2 regions of the Paraburkholderia caledonica genome follow, and region 1 is predicted to be linked to the other one. Evidence: riboswitches for the same ligand, from Rfam matches in the RefSeq annotation. Region 1 holds a riboswitch; the other holds the start of a gene.
What was found. A riboswitch is a leader RNA that binds a small molecule or an ion and turns the genes downstream of it on or off. The one in region 1 is predicted to bind cobalamin.

Region 1 (7,579 bases):
TTCACGCCTTGTGCGTCGAGCGCTTCGATCAGCGCGTCGAACACAGCTGTGTTGGCCGCCTGAAGATGCGCCTTGTAGAACAGTATCGCCGCGACGGGCGCGTCGTGCCGCCAGCGCGCTTGCCAGTCGGCGATTGTCGGCGTGTCGCGTTGCGGATGGTAAAGCGACGCGGCCGGCAACGCGCGGGGCGGCGCAGGCTCGTGTCCCCAACCGAGCGCGCGATACGCGATGCAGCGCAGAAACGCCTCGGCATTCTGGGGACCGCCTTCCCGCAAATAACGCCACAACTGATGGCACAGATCCGCGTCCGCGGTGCTGCGCGCAAGCAGATTGGGATCTTCCTGCAGATCGCCCGAAAACATCGCGAGCGTTTGCTGTTTGCGCTCCGCTAGCGCGACGACCTGTTCGATACCGTACGGCCAATAAGCTTCGCCGCCAAGATGATCGACTACGACGACGCGCGCGTGTTGCAGCACGTCTTCGACGTAGAAATCCACCGACGCCGGTTGCCGCAGATACGTTACGTTCGCGAGGCGCACGCTCGGAAAGCCGTCGCCGAGACGAGGAAACACGCTTGCCAGCAGCGACAACGTGGTGTCCGCAGAACTGAGCACGACGATATCCGCAGGCCGCTGATCGATACGGATCACGCCTTGCGTATCGTCGACGAAACCGCCCGGTGTGGTGCGCAGCAGATGCATGTGCGCTTACGCCTGTTGCGCTGCGACGCCCGGCACCTGGGCGTTCGACACGCCCAGCGCCGCGTCGAACGCGCGCTGCAGCGCGGCTTGATCGAGGTCTTCACCGATCAGCACGAAGCGGCTTTCGCCCGCCTCGCCAGGTTGCCAGCGCCGGTCGAAATAGCTGTCGAAGCGCCGGCCCACGCCCTGAATCACGAGACGCATTGCTGCGCCCGGCAACGCCGCGAAACCCTTTACACGGTAGATCGTGTTGCTCTGAACAAGCGTTTGCAGTGCGGCGATTACTGCTTCACGCGACAGCACGTTTGCATGCACCACTACCGAATCGAATTCATCGTGGTGATGGTCCGCATCGTCCGCCGAACCGTGATGGTCGTGGCGCAAGTGAATCGTTTCTTCCGATGCGGCTTCGAGTCCGAACAACGTATGCAGATCGAGCTGCGCCATGTGCGCGCGCACGACCTTCACTTGCGGCGGAATCTCCTCGCGGATCACGGCTTCGACCGCATTCTGACGAGCCTCATCGAGCAGATCTGTTTTGTTCAGAATCACCAGATCGGCCGAAGCCAACTGATCTTCGAACAACTCGTGGAGCGGCGATTCATGGTCCAGATTCGGATCGGCTTTGCGCTGCGCGTCGACAGCGAGCGGGTTTTCCGCGAACTGGCCGCTTGCGGCAGCGGGGCCGTCGACCACGGTAATCACTGCATCGACGGTGAAACTGTTTTTGATCTGCGGCCAGTTGAACGCCTGTACGAGAGGCTTCGGCAACGCGAGACCCGATGTCTCGATCAGCACATGGTCGATCTGCTCACGGCGCTCGACGAGCTTTTCCATCACCGGAAAAAACTCCTCCTGCACGGTGCAGCAGAGGCACCCGTTCGCGAGTTCATACAATTGCCCTTCCGTTTCGACACCGTTCTCGTCGCAACCGATGCCGCAACCCTTAAGGATTTCGCCGTCGATACCGAGTTCGCCGAACTCGTTGACGATCACCGCGATGCGCTTGCCGCCCGCGTGCTGAAGAATGTGCCGCAACAGAGTGGTTTTGCCGCTGCCGAGAAAGCCCGTGACAATGGTGACGGGGATCTTGCGCATTTGAGTTTGCATCGTGAGGTCCATCCCAGGAGTTGCAGGCGCCGGCCGGCGTAGTCCGCACGCATGAGGTCCAGCGCGTGCCTCGGGCATGAACGACGGCCTTGCTACAACAGGAAAAACGCAGAAAACGGGTGTGAGGGCATGAGCGCAGCGCCGCATCCCCGCGACGTTCGCCCTTCGTGTTCCGGCCGGTATCCGGGCTGGCGAAAGCGCCGCTTCCCCTTCCCGGACGAGTGATTTCTCGCCCAGTGGTGATATGCCCACGCGGCCTTGCGCGTGGACACCGAAGCCGGCACTGCGACGCCACGCAAACCGCCGTGACGTCACTTTTCGCTTACCGTTGCGGGGGCAGCACAGGTTGACCCAAACCGTGACAGGCGGGCGCCCTGTTTCCCGTTTAACTGCATGCGCACGAGCGCGCACACGAGCACCAGAAGTGCGTGCGAGTTTAGGCCGACCGTCTGGCGCCGTCAAGGAAACGCGGGCCCGGCGCGCTTATCGCACGGGCTTCTCCGCTTATCGCACGGGCTTCTCGTGTGCTATCGTATGCGCGCGTTTGGTGCCCGCACATGCATTCGCGTGTGCAGTTAAACGGGAAACAGGCAGCGCTCCCGCGCTCAATCTGTGCTGTCCCCGCAACGGTAAGCGACCTGCGGTGCAATGTTCATGCTGCACCGCGCATGCGTTTTCGATGCCACTGTCCGATACATTCGAATGAATGCGGGCGGGAAGGCAAAGCGCGTGAGGCCGCCAGCCCGGATACCGGCCAGATGCGGAGGCGACCGTGCGTTTCTCGACGTCACGTCGCCGGCAGCCGGAATCCGCGAGGGACGGATGTGAAGGCGCTGAAGCACGGCGAGGCAGCCGGGTTCGCACCCGCGCGTGCCGTCGTGCGTGAAGACACCGCTTGAATGACTTCGATCTCCAATCACCTGGGCTCGTTCGCGCGCCGCACTGCATGGCGCATGCCGGCGGAGCGCGCAACGTCGTTGCCGTGCACGGTTAGCGAGGCGCGATGACACGCGCGTGGCTGATCGGCGCAGGGCCCGGCGACGTCGAACTGATGACGTTGAAGGCAACGCGCGCCCTCGCACAAGCCGACGTGATACTCGTCGACGATCTCGTGAATCCCGACGTGCTGCAATTCGCGCGCGCCGACGCGTCCATTGTTTACGTCGGCAAACGCGGCGGTCATCCGTCGACGCCGCAAGAAGGCATCGTCGCGCAAATGCTCGATCATCTGCATGCTGGGCGCAGCGTCGCGCGACTCAAGGGCGGCGATCCGTTCGTATTCGGCAGAGGCGGCGAAGAGCAGCAGGCGCTGCATGCGGCCGGAATCGAGGTGGAGATTATCAGCGGGATCACAGCCGGAATCGCGGCGCCCGCAGCTATCGGCATTCCGGTTACACACCGCGATCATGCGCAAGGCGTGATATTCGTGACCGGCCACGGTGCGGGCAGCAGCGAGCCGGATTGGGGCGCGCTCGCCGCCACCCACATGACGCTCGTCATCTACATGGGCATGCGGCGGCTGAAGGATATCGTCAGCGCATTGCTCGCAGCCGGCATGCGCGCCGACACGCCGTGTGCGGCGATCGAATCGGCTACGCGTCCGGAGCAACGCCATGCGCTTTCGAGGCTTGGTGAATTCGCCGATGCCGTCGCGCGCGCGGGACTCGGCTCGCCTGCGATCGTGGTGATAGGCGGCGTGGCGTCGCTCGCGCTCGCGCGTGCCGCCGCGGCAGGCTCATCAGATGCGGCATCTTCGCCGGACGCGAAATGAAAACGCTTAGCGTGGGCATCGGTTGCCGCCTGCATACATCGGCGGACGAGATCGAAACGGCGGTGCGCGCCGCGCTCGGTTCGCACACGTTCGAACAGATTGCAACGGTAGCCTCTATTGAAACGAAAGCCGACGAACCGGGCCTGCTGGAGTTCTGCGCGCGTCACGGGTTCACGCTGCAAGTGTTCAGCCGCGAGCAGATTCTCGCGATTGGCGTTCACGAACCGTCGGCCGCCGCACGCGAGCATCTCGGCGTGGACGGCGTATGCGAACCGTGCGCGTTGCTCGCGGTGGCCGCCGGTTGCACCGCACATCTGATCGCTCGCAAAACCGTTTACGCTGGTGTCACCGTGGCGATCGCATCGACCGCACCAGCGCCAGCACACAGTGTCACCACCATCTCACAGGACCTTCCATGAAGACCGATCCCGAATCGCATCAACGCATGACCGAACGCCGGCGCGAAGGCCACGAAAAGAAGCAGGCCAACGCGACCGTCGAAAAGGGCCTGCTGATCGTCAACACCGGCACCGGCAAGGGCAAGACAACCGCCGCTTTCGGCATGGCCGTGCGTGTGCTCGGCCACGGCATGAGGCTTGGCGTCGTGCAGTTCATCAAGGGCGCGCTGCATACGTCGGAGCGCGACTTCCTCGGCGCGATTGCCAACTGCGACTTCGTGACGATGGGCGACGGCTACACCTGGAACACGCAGAACCGCGACGCCGACATGGCCACCGCACGCAAAGGCTGGGACGAAGCACGCAGGATGATCGAAAGCGGCGACTATCAGATGGTCATCCTCGACGAACTGAACACCGTGCTCAAGTACGAATATTTGCCGCTCGACGAAGTGCTGTCCGTCATCAACGCGCGTCCGGCGATGCTGCATGTGGTCGTGACCGGCCGCCACGCGCCCGATGCGCTGATCGAAGCGGCCGACCTCGTCACCGAAATGCGCATCGTCAAGCATCCGTACCGCGAGCAAGGCGTGAAAGCGCAGCGCGGCGTGGAGTTCTGAACGTGTCCGCCTGCCCTGCGCTCTTTATCAGCGCGCCCGCGTCGGGTCAAGGCAAGACCACGATCACCGCGGGCCTCGCGCGCTACCATCGGCGACTGGGGCGGCGTGTGCGCGTGTTCAAGACCGGGCCCGACTTTCTCGATCCGATGATCCTTGCGCGCGCAAGCGGCGCGCCCGTGCTGTCGCTGGATCTGTGGATGGTCGGCAAGGACGCCTGCCGCAATCTTCTCGCGCAGGCGGCGGACGACGCCGATCTGATCCTGATCGAAGGCGTGATGGGCCTCTTCGACGGCACGCCGAGCAGCGCCGATCTCGCGACCGAGTTCGGTGTGCCGGTACTCGCGGTGATTTCGGCGAAGGCGATGGCGCAGACCTTCGGCGCGGTCGCGTTCGGCCTCGCGAATTTCCGGCCTCGGGTGCCGTTTCATGGCGTGCTCGCGAACCGCGTCGGTTCCTCGCGTCACGCGCAGATGCTCGAAGAGGCATTGCCGCCGGCGCTGCGCTGGTGCGGGCACATTACCGCCAGCGACGAAATCGAATTGCCCGATCGCCACCTCGGCTTGCATCAGGCCGCGGAAATCGACGATCTCGACGCGCGTCTGGATCGCGCCGCCGATGCGCTCAGTCATACAGCTTTGGCCGGGCTGCCGCCCGCGGTGGAGTTTGGCGCGGCTACGCCGCAAGTGCTTCCCCGCCTTCTGCACAACAAAAAAATCGCCATCGCGCGCGATGCCGCGTTTTCGTTCATCTACCCGGCCAACGTCGCGCTGCTCGAAGCGCTCGGCGCCCACGTTCACTACTTTTCGCCGCTCGCTGACGAAGCGCCGCCCTCCGACACCGATGCGCTGTATCTGCCCGGCGGATATCCCGAACTGCATGCCGCGGCGCTCGCCGCGAATGCGCGCAGCGCCGCGGCGATCCGCGCACATGCGGCGGCCGGCAAACCGCTCGTCGCCGAATGCGGCGGCATGCTTTATCTGCTCGATAAACTCACTGACACACAAGGTGTCAGCACGTCGATGCTCGGCTTGCTGCCCGGTCACGCGACGATGCAAACACGCTTCACCGCGCTCGGCATGCAACAGATCGACAGCACGCATGGCCCCGTGACCGGCCACACGTTTCACTACTCGAAGCTCGGCACGCCGCTTTCGCCGTTGCGCTCAGCCACGCGGCCTCAAGCCGATGCACCCGGCGAGGCGATATACCGCGTCGGCTCGATTGTCGCGACTTACATGCACGCTTATTGGCCCTCCAACCCGGCCTTCACGGCCGCTCTGTTCAATGGCGAAGCCTTTTAACGAAGCCGACCGCGACGCGGTTTATCGCGCGATTTACGAGCGCCGCGACATGCGCCACTTCGTGCGCGATCCCGTCGATGCCGCAGTATTGCAGCGTCTGCTCGATGCCGCGCATCATGCGCCGAGCGTGGGCTTCATGCAGCCGTGGCGCATCGCGCGCATCACCGATCCCGCCTTGCGTATTGCGTTGCATGCGAACGTCGAAAGCGAAAGGCTGGCTACCGCCGACGCGCTCGGCAAGCGCCGCGAAGAGTTCATGAAGCTGAAAGTGGAAGGCATGCTGGAGTGCGGCGAGCTGCTCGTCATGGCGCTGATGGACGGCCGCGAGCGGCATATTTTCGGCCGCCGCACGCTGCCGGAAATGGACCTCGCATCGGTGGCCTGCGCGATCCAGAACATGTGGCTCGCCGCCCGCGCCGAAGGGCTCGGCATGGGCTGGGTGTCTCTCTTCGACGTCGATGCAGTGCGTCGGCTCCTGCGCATGCCGGAAGGCGCGCGGCCGGTCGCGATACTTTGCCTTGGCCACGTCGACCGCTTTTATCGCGAACCGATGCTGCAAACCGAACGATGGGCGGAGCGCACGCCGCTCGCCGATTGCGTATTTGAAAACCGCTGGCCCGAAGATCCGATACCGAACGAGCAGTCGCCGTGCGATCCGCTGTAGCCGGCGTTATCTTTGCAATGGCGTCACCGAGACCACGTCCGGCAGGCTGCCTTCTGGATTCGGGCGCAATTTCACCCGCCAGTCGGTTGGTGCGTCGAACGGGAACTGCACCAGCGCGCTTCTGATTAGCGCGGGCGTGGCGTGCAGCGGATCGGCATCGCGGTCGGTACTGGCTGCGCTGACCTTGTACACTTCGCGCCCGCTCACGCGTTCGAAAAACCGCAGCGTGAGCGTATGACGGTAGACGCGTGCGCCGAATAGCGAGACCGATGCATCGGTCTGCGGGCCGCAATTGCCAGATGCACAGTCGCTCGCGCCAACGCCGATTTGTGCTGGCCGCGTCTCGTATCCGACCGAGAGCACGTAATGCGCGGGCCGCTCCGTCGTATCGGCGAAACCCTGCTTCGTCAGCTCGTCACGCAGCACGGTTTCGAACTGCGCATGGTCGACGCGCGCTTCCTGCATCGGCAGACGCGCGAACGTGTACGTCCGCTCGCCAGCTAGTGCGGCTGCGGGCGTCGCGGTGTGCACGTCGGCGTGCATGCCGGTACATCCGGCGAGCGTCGCCGCAGCGAGCGCCGTACACACCAGAATCGCTTTCATTGCGTTCACCGCTCTCATCGCTTTCACCGCTTTCACCGCTTCCACAGTTCGCTCCCCGATTCGATAAGACGCGCTCAGGCGTCATGACGCCGGCTCGCAGGCCGATCCAGTTGCGCTTCTTCCAGTGCCGGCAGATAGATCGTGACTGCCGTGCCCCGCCCGGGCGCGCTCACCACGTTCACTTCACCGCCATGGCGCGTGACCACTGTCTTGACGAAAGCCATGCCGAGCCCGGCGCCGCCCACTTCTGGCCGCTCTGTTTCGTGAAACCGTCTGAAGCGTTCGAATAGCTGTGCCTGCTGGTCTTGCGGTATCCCATAGCCCTGGTCGAGGATCGTGCACGACACGCGTCGCGTCACGCGATCCGATGCAACCGCCGTAGTGAAACCAGCCGTCGCCGACGTGCGCGCG
Region 2 (7,579 bases), on a different contig from region 1:
CACGATGCCGAGAGTGATCTCTTCTGTGCGGCTAACGGCAAGATCGAATACGCCAGCCGGATTCGTGACCGCGGGCAGCGCGATGATCGGCATCGTATAGCTCGCGAGCAGGAACACGTAGCTGCGCGCAGTCCGGTCCGATACGGCGAGATAGAGCAGGGTGCCGACCCATAGGGCGAGAATCACGCTGAACAGATACGGAGATTCGACGAAGGGCGGCACGAGCAGTACAGCCGCCGACGCGCCGAGCGCGGTGCCGAGCGCGCGATAGATCGCCTTGGAACGCGTCGCGCCGACGAACGGATTCGACACGATATAGACGGTCGCCATTGCCCAGTAGGGCCGTGGCAACTGGAGCGCCAGGCCGATGTACAGCGCGATCATCGCGGCGGCAAACGTCTTGACCGAGAACAGCCAGTCGCGAACGGAGGGGTAGATCATGACGCGTTACGCCGATCTGTTGACGTTGCGTGGCGCAGTTGTGCGGCTGGGGCGGCTTGTATTTTTGGCCGGGCTCGTGGACCGCGTCGACTTCGTGGCACTGGCGCTTTCTGACTCTTCCGCGGAATCGGCTGTGAACGCGGCAAGCACCCGCAAGGTTGCTTCGAGGTCGCTGCGTGAAACGCCCTTGAGCGCCTGCGCGCGCAGTGTGACCAGTTCTTCTTCCATCTTCTCGGTCACCGCGCGGCCCGCCTTTGTCAGCACCACCGTTTTAGCGCGGCGGTCTTCGGGATCTTCGTCGCGACGCATCAGGCCCGCAGCACACAGTTGGTCCAGCAGGCGCACGAGCGAAGGTCCTTCGATGCCGATGTAATCGGCCAGCGTGACCTGACGAACCGCCTCGCCGAGCCGGCTCGCGGTGAGCAGCGGCGTGGCGCAGGCCTCGGAGACGTTGAACGCGGACAGCACGCCATGACTCGTGCGCCGCCACTTTCTGGCAGCGATCACGAGTGTGCTGCTCACTTTGCGGCGTAAGGCGTCGAGATTCGTCATGGCCGGTATTGTATTTCCAAAACAATCGTTAGCAAACTATCGAATTGGAATTTTTAGCGGCGCATGGCGACGCACGAGCGTCACGCGACCAGTCCGAGTCTGATCGTCCTCGCGAGATCGTCGAGCTGAAAAGGTTTGCGCAGTACCGTGCAGCGTTCTACCGCAAGACCGGAAATGTCGATGTCGGCATAACCGGTTGCGAGAATCACCGGCAAATCGCTGCGCATCTTGCGCGCCTCGGCGATCACGTCGATGCCGTTCATGCCCGGCATCGCGAAGTCGACCATCAGCAGGTCGGGGTTGTCGTCCCGCAGGCGGTTGAGTCCGGCTCGCCCGTCAGCGGCTTCCGTCACGTGGTAGCCGAGCATTTTCAGCGACTCGACGAGCATGGCGCGTACTTCGCTGTCGTCTTCGATCACCAGCACGCGCTTTTCGCCCACGGCGTTCGCTTCGATATTGGACGCCTCCGCAGCCTGCGGCGCGACGGGGTCGCGTAGCGGCAACCACACCTCGACCGTCGTACCGGCGCCTTCTTCGCTGAAGAGTCTCGCGGTGCCACCGGCTTGCCGCGCGATGCCGTACACCTGGCTGAGGCCGAGTCCCGTCCCTTTGCCGATCGGCTTAGTCGTGAAGAACGGATCGAACACGCGCGACACGATATCGGGCGGTATGCCCGAGCCCGTATCGGTGACTTCGATCACGACATAGCGGCCTTCGGCAAGCGTCTGATCAGGCGCTGTGCGCTGCTTCACGCGGACACTGAGCTGGCCGCCGCCGGGCATTGCGTCGCGCGCGTTGATCGCGAGGTTGAGCACGGCCAGTTCCAGCTGATTGGCGTCGGCCTGCGTCCACATCTCGTCGCTTTCGAAGTCGTTGCTGTAGCTGATACCCGATCCCAGCGACACGGTGATGATGTCGCGCATGCCTTGCAGCAACGCGACGACGTCGACGGCCTTCAGATCGAGGTTGCTATTGCGCGAGAACGTCAGCAACTGGCCGGTCAGTTTCGCGCCGCGTTCGGTTGCGCGCTTGACCGTCGCCGCCATACCGCGAATGCGCTCGTCACTGCTCACCCGGGAGATCAGTTCCGAGTTGACCATGATGACGTTCAGCAGATTGTTGAAGTCGTGTGCGATGCCGCCGGTGAGTTGCCCGAGCGCTTCCATCTTCTGCGATTGCACGAGCACGGCCTGCACTTTTGCGCGCTCGTGAATCTCCATCATCAGCCGGTTGTTGGCTGAAGCGAGCTCATGCGTACGTTCGGCGATGCGGCCTTCGAGCGAGTCGTTCAGTTGCACCAGCGCTTCCTGCGCTTCGATCCGCTCAGCCAGATGGCGGCGCGATTCATATTGCCGCGCACGGGCGCGCAGCGCCGAGGCCACCGCGCGGCGCAGCGTCTCGGAGTTCAGCGGACGCTCCAGGACGACTACGTTGCCCAGGCGCTCCAGCACTTCGATCCCGCGCGCCGAGCGATGCCCCACGCGCGTGGCCGCAAGCAGAATGAACGGAAAGTCGGACCACGCCGGCTGCTGCTCCAGCCAGCGGAATAGACGCGTCGCATGTTCGCCGGCGAGCGCTTCTTCAGCGATGAGCGCGCTACCCGCGCCGGCGTCGAGCGCCTCGGTGAGGGCGTCCGCGTCGCGGCACGGCACGCATAGACGTTGATCCTTGTGCAGAACCTCGGCAATAACATCGGCGTCGCGGCCAAAAGGCGCGAGAATCAGGACCCGTTGCTCCATGACGTTACTGCCGCGACGTGTCGATGACACGCTCCGTCGAGCCAAGTAGCGCCGTGGTGCCGCGATAAGACGGCAAGCCCGAAAGCACGCCTTCGAAGTCGCGCAGCGCTTCACCCACTTCGACGCCGCGGCTCGTGAGCCGGAACTGGCGGATCGAGCGTTCATGGGCATTAGCGCGGCTCTTTACTGCCGTCACGGCGGTCAGCACTTCGCCGTGGTGTTCGAAATAGCGGAACAGAATGACGACGTCGCTCAGGTAGCTGATATCAATATCGCTCTGAACCTCGCCGATAATCCCGTGCTGTCCCAGCACGAGCATCGTCATGACGCCTTGCTGGTTCAGATACCCGAGCAGTTCGTGCATCTGCAACAGCAGATAGCGCTCACCGGGCATTGCTTGCAGGTAAGCGTTGAGACTGTCGATCGCGACATATTTCACGCCTTTTTTCTCGACGGAGGTGCGAACGTCGCTCGCGAACTCGCCGGGCGAGATCTCGGCGGGATCGATCTGACGCAGTGTCAATAGTCCGTTGTCGACATAGGGCTGCAAATTCATGCCGACCGTCGCGCAACGCGCGACAAGGGTGACCAGCGTTTCGTCGAAGACATAGTAGACACAGCGTTCGCCACGTTCGAGAGCCGCAATCAGGCACGAAACCACGGTGGTGGTTTTGCCGACACCCGAAGGGCCGATCAGGAGCGCGTTGGTGCCGGGTATCAGTCCGCCGCCCAGCAGCGCGTCGAGGCCTCCAGTGCCCGTGCTCACCACATGTGTATCGAATTTGGCGTGATGTTCGGCCGCGACGAGGCGCGGATAGACATGGATGCCGCCGGTGTCGAGCGTGAAGTCGTGGTATCCCTCGCGGAACTTGATGCCGCGCATCTTGGCAATGCGCAAGCGCCGGCGATTGCCGCCGTAGTCGTGCACGACGTTGTCGAGCGCGATCACGCCGTGAGCGATGCTATGCAATTGCACGTCGCCCGGGTCGGACGTATTGTCGTCGAGCAGCAAGACCGTGCATGCGCGCGTGGCGAAATAGCGTTTCAACGCGAGGATTTGCCGCCGGTAGCGCAGTGCGTTCTGCGACAGCAGGCGCAACTCGGACAGACTGTCGAGCACGATCCGCACAGGCTTGATCTCGTCGACCTGCTGGATGACGTTTCGCACCGTTTCGCCGAGTTCGACCTCGGCCGGATGCAGCACCGTCTGCTCGAATTGCGGATCCAGACCTTCGTCGGAGACCAGTTCCAGGATGTGGAACTGGCTCAAATCCCAGCCATGGCTGTCAGCTACCGAGATGAGCTCTGACCGCGTCTCGGACAGCGTAATGTACAGACCTGCCTGACCTTCCTCAGCGCCCTGAAGTAAAAATTGCAACGCCAGGGTGGTTTTACCCGTTCCCGGCGCGCCCTCCACCAGGTACATGCGGTGCGGGGTGAGGCCGCCTCCCAGGATGTTATCGATTCCCTCGATTCCTGAGCAAAGGCGGGTAGGCTTGTGAGTGGCAGCGTCTTTTGACATAGCGTGGTTATAGCATCGAATAATTGGCCTGGTCCGTCAGCCGGTATCGCCAGAATGCAAGTTGCATGCCTATTGCGAAAAGGCCGTGGTTGTCGCGTGTGCGGCGGCGGAAAAGCGTGATCAGCGCCGTGTTAGTTTGTGTGGGCGGCGGCTGTCTGTATCGGACGAATAAGCCTTGGTTGTTCCGGCAAAGTCACGACGACGTCGGCCGCCATGTCCAGCCCCGTCGTTGAGAGCGCTGCAGTTCGACGACCGCGAGCGGTGGGATTTCAATCCGCGAAAACACCGCTGGCGATGTGCCCAACACATGGACGATCGCCGCGCGGACCAGCGGCGCATGCGTCACGGCGACCACATCGTGGACAGCCTGCGACGCGCTATCTGGCGCGACGTCTATTGCGTCAAGCCATTTGCCGATCCGCTGCACCACCTGGCTGAACGATTCGCCGCCGTGAGGGGCGGCGTCGGGGTCGTGTGTCCAGGCTGCCAGTGCGTCGGGCGCTTGCGCGGCGAGATCGTTGAGGCGTTGGCCGCGCCACTGGCCGTAGTCAACATCCGAAAGCGCGGTGTCCACCTTCGCAGCGAGGCCGAGCGCCAAGGCCGTTTCGCGCGCGCAGGCGGCGGGGCTGACGAATGCGATTGCATTGTCGGCAAACGACAGGCGCGCTCGCGCTGCTTGCGCTTCGCCGAGGCCGCGGGCGTCGAGCGGATCGTCGGCGGGAAAGCGGCCCGCGCGCATGGCCGGGGTCGGCGCATGGCTGACCAGTAACAGCCGCAGGTTCATTTTTGAGTTCCCGTCAATATGCGCTCGTGTCGCTGTGTGATAGCTGGCGCGGAAGTTTAGCGCGTAGAATAGCCGCACTGCGAAGCGCGGAAGCCGGTGAAAGCCCGGCGCGGTCGCGCCACTGTAATCGGCATCACAAGCCGAAAGCCAGACCTGAGCTTCGCATCATTCCTCTGCAATCGACTACGGGGCGCGCTACCCCAGGAGATGTCCATCATGACTGAAGCTGTTTTCGATTCCGCCGGCCAGCCCGCCATTCAGCCCACGCCGATTCCGTTGCGTGAACTGCTGCCTTGGGCCGTGTTCGGAGGATTGCTGCTGCTGCTCGCGCTGTATTTCGTCGGTGCGGAACAGGGCGCCACGTCTTTAGTGCCTGGCATGTACGTGCATGAGTTCGTGCACGACGGCCGCCATCTGCTCGGCTTTCCCTGCCACTAACGGAGCAGAACATGGTCGGTAAGTTGTTGTTGCGCGGGATGCTTGCAGGCATCGCCGCGGGGCTGCTCACGTTCGCGTTTGCGCGAGTGGCGGGCGAGCCGCAGGTCAATCAGGCGATAGCCTTCGAAGAGAATGCCGGGGACGGAGCCGGCGCAATGCATGAGCATGAGCACGCCGGTGCGGCTGCGGGTGCGGACGCGCACGAGCAAGCGCATGAGCAGGAGTTGGTCAGTCGCGATACGCAAGCCGGATTGGGATTGCTGACCGGCGTAGTGACCTACGGTGCGGCATTCGGCGGACTGTTCTCTCTGGTGTTTGCCTATGCGTACGGGCGGGTGGGGGCGATGAGCGCGCGTGCGTTGTCGGCGTGGCTTGCCCTCGGCGCTTTCGTCGCACTGGTGATCGTTCCCAACATCAAGTATCCGGCGAACCCGCCAGCGGTCGGCGACCCGGAGACAATCGGAACGCGCACGGGCCTGTTTTTTCTGATGATCGCCATCTCGCTGACCGCGATGGTTTTTTCGCTAAAGGTCCGGCGCCGCGCGGCGATGAAACTTGGCGCATGGAACGGCTCGATCGTGGCCGGACTTGTGTTCATCGCCATCATTGCCGCGGTGCAGATGTCGATGCCTGTGATCGACGAAACGCCGGCCGGTTTTCCCGCGGCGCTGCTGTGGAAGTTCCGTGTGGCTGCACTCGGCATGCAGGCGATCATGTGGGCGACGATCGGGCTACTGTTCGGCGCGATCGTCGAGCGGAGTTCGTTCATGCGTGTCGGGAATCGGACAGCGACCCGGTCGGCTTGAGGTCTTCTGTCGGCTTGCGTTGAGCGGCTGGCTGCGTGAGTTGGTTAAGGCTGTGGGTGTTGAGCGCGCGCGGTGGTATGACACGGGCTGGAAAGTATCAGATGTGATTTTTTGGCCCCGTCACCGCCGCCAATCGCGAGCACGCTCAACAACTACATATTGACCACGCCATCGGACGACGACGCCATCGCATCATGAAAAATAACTCCCAACGTATGCCTCTGTCCCGATCTCAAACGGCTCACTCCGTGCCGCAAATTCACGCGATATACACCACGCGTGCCTTGCACCGGCCGATGATGAACCGCGAACACCACGGCATCTCCCTTGCGCAGCGGCACGACTTCCGCGCGTGACTGCATTCGCGGACGCTGCTCGGTCATCACGAATTCGCCGCCGGTGAAATCCTCGCCGGGTTCCGACAGCAGAATTGCAACCTGTAGCGGAAACACGTGCTCGCCGTAAAGATCCTGATGCAGACAGTTATAGTCGTCGGTCATGTACTGCAGCATTAGGGGTGTCGGGCGCGTCTGGCCCGCAGCGTGGCAGCGTTCGATAAACTCGGCGTGTGCGCCCGGATAGCGAATGCCGATGTCCATCACCTCGTTCCAACGATTCGCCACCGGCACGAGATGCGGATACAACTCGCGGCGCAACTGTGCGATCAGCGGCGGCAACGGATACGAGAAATACTTGTATTCGCCACGGCCGAAGCCATGCCGCGCCATCACTACGCGACTGCGGTACAAGTCCTCTCGGGGATACAGCGCAGTGAGGGCATCGCATTCGCGCGCGTCAAGCAGCCCGTGCAGCATCGCGCAGCCATAGCCGTTCAGCTCTTCTTCGACGTGAAACCAATCAGTCGTCTCGATGCGCGCCGTCAGTGAACTTGCATGATTGCGGCTCTGCAACGGCTTCGATTCAGTTTTTCGATCCTGTTCCGGCGATTGGGCGCGGGCATCTTTCGCCACCGTATTCATCAGAGTCTCCCTAAGCGATTTTCGAACGATGATTGAGTGTAAGCGCGCCTTTCAGGCCGCGCACTCCGACTCTTGCGCTGTAATTCCCCAACGTTGGAGGCGCGCGGACCAACCGGCGATGTGTCCGGCAAAACAGTGAGTTGCGAGCAGGAAAAAGTGACGCCGCCCAACGATAACCTTTGCGAAGCGCGTCGCGTCGTTCATAGTAGGTGCTGTCAATTGGCCGCTCCACCGGAGGCTTGTCCATGTCGGATTCCCACCAGAAACTCGATGATTGGCTCGGCACCGAGCGAGTCGCCAAAGATCTCATTACCGCG

Region 2: linked by a shared signal. The riboswitch ahead of H281_RS0120035 (CbtB domain-containing protein) and the one ahead of cobA (uroporphyrinogen-III C-methyltransferase) in region 1 are both predicted to bind cobalamin.

The regions. Positions count from the first base shown of each region.
Region 1 covers NZ_KB911056.1:6,422-14,000, forward strand. The annotation lists gene cobN (cobaltochelatase subunit CobN) at 1-701, opposite strand, end outside; gene cobW (cobalamin biosynthesis protein CobW) at 708-1,811, opposite strand; cobalamin riboswitch at 1,969-2,249, opposite strand; cobalamin riboswitch at 2,340-2,584, shown strand; gene cobA (uroporphyrinogen-III C-methyltransferase) at 2,815-3,582, shown strand; gene H281_RS0133545 (cobalamin biosynthesis protein) at 3,579-4,001, shown strand; gene cobO (cob(I)yrinic acid a,c-diamide adenosyltransferase) at 3,998-4,600, shown strand; gene H281_RS0133555 (cobyrinate a,c-diamide synthase) at 4,603-5,901, shown strand; gene bluB (5,6-dimethylbenzimidazole synthase) at 5,885-6,565, shown strand; gene H281_RS0133565 (DUF4136 domain-containing protein) at 6,572-7,168, opposite strand; gene H281_RS0133570 (CHASE2 domain-containing protein) at 7,243-7,579, opposite strand, start outside.
Region 2 covers NZ_KB911039.1:417,644-425,222, forward strand. The annotation lists gene H281_RS0120010 (FUSC family protein) at 1-441, opposite strand, end outside; gene H281_RS0120015 (MarR family winged helix-turn-helix transcriptional regulator) at 448-993, opposite strand; gene H281_RS0120020 (ATP-binding protein) at 1,074-2,732, opposite strand; gene H281_RS0120025 (ATPase domain-containing protein) at 2,737-4,254, opposite strand; gene H281_RS0120030 (histidine phosphatase family protein) at 4,448-5,038, opposite strand; adenosylcobalamin (AdoCbl) riboswitch at 5,117-5,203, shown strand; gene H281_RS0120035 (CbtB domain-containing protein) at 5,255-5,476, shown strand; gene H281_RS0120040 (CbtA family protein) at 5,488-6,282, shown strand; gene H281_RS0120045 (2OG-Fe(II) oxygenase) at 6,435-7,262, opposite strand; gene H281_RS0120050 (FAS1-like dehydratase domain-containing protein) at 7,508-7,579, shown strand, end outside.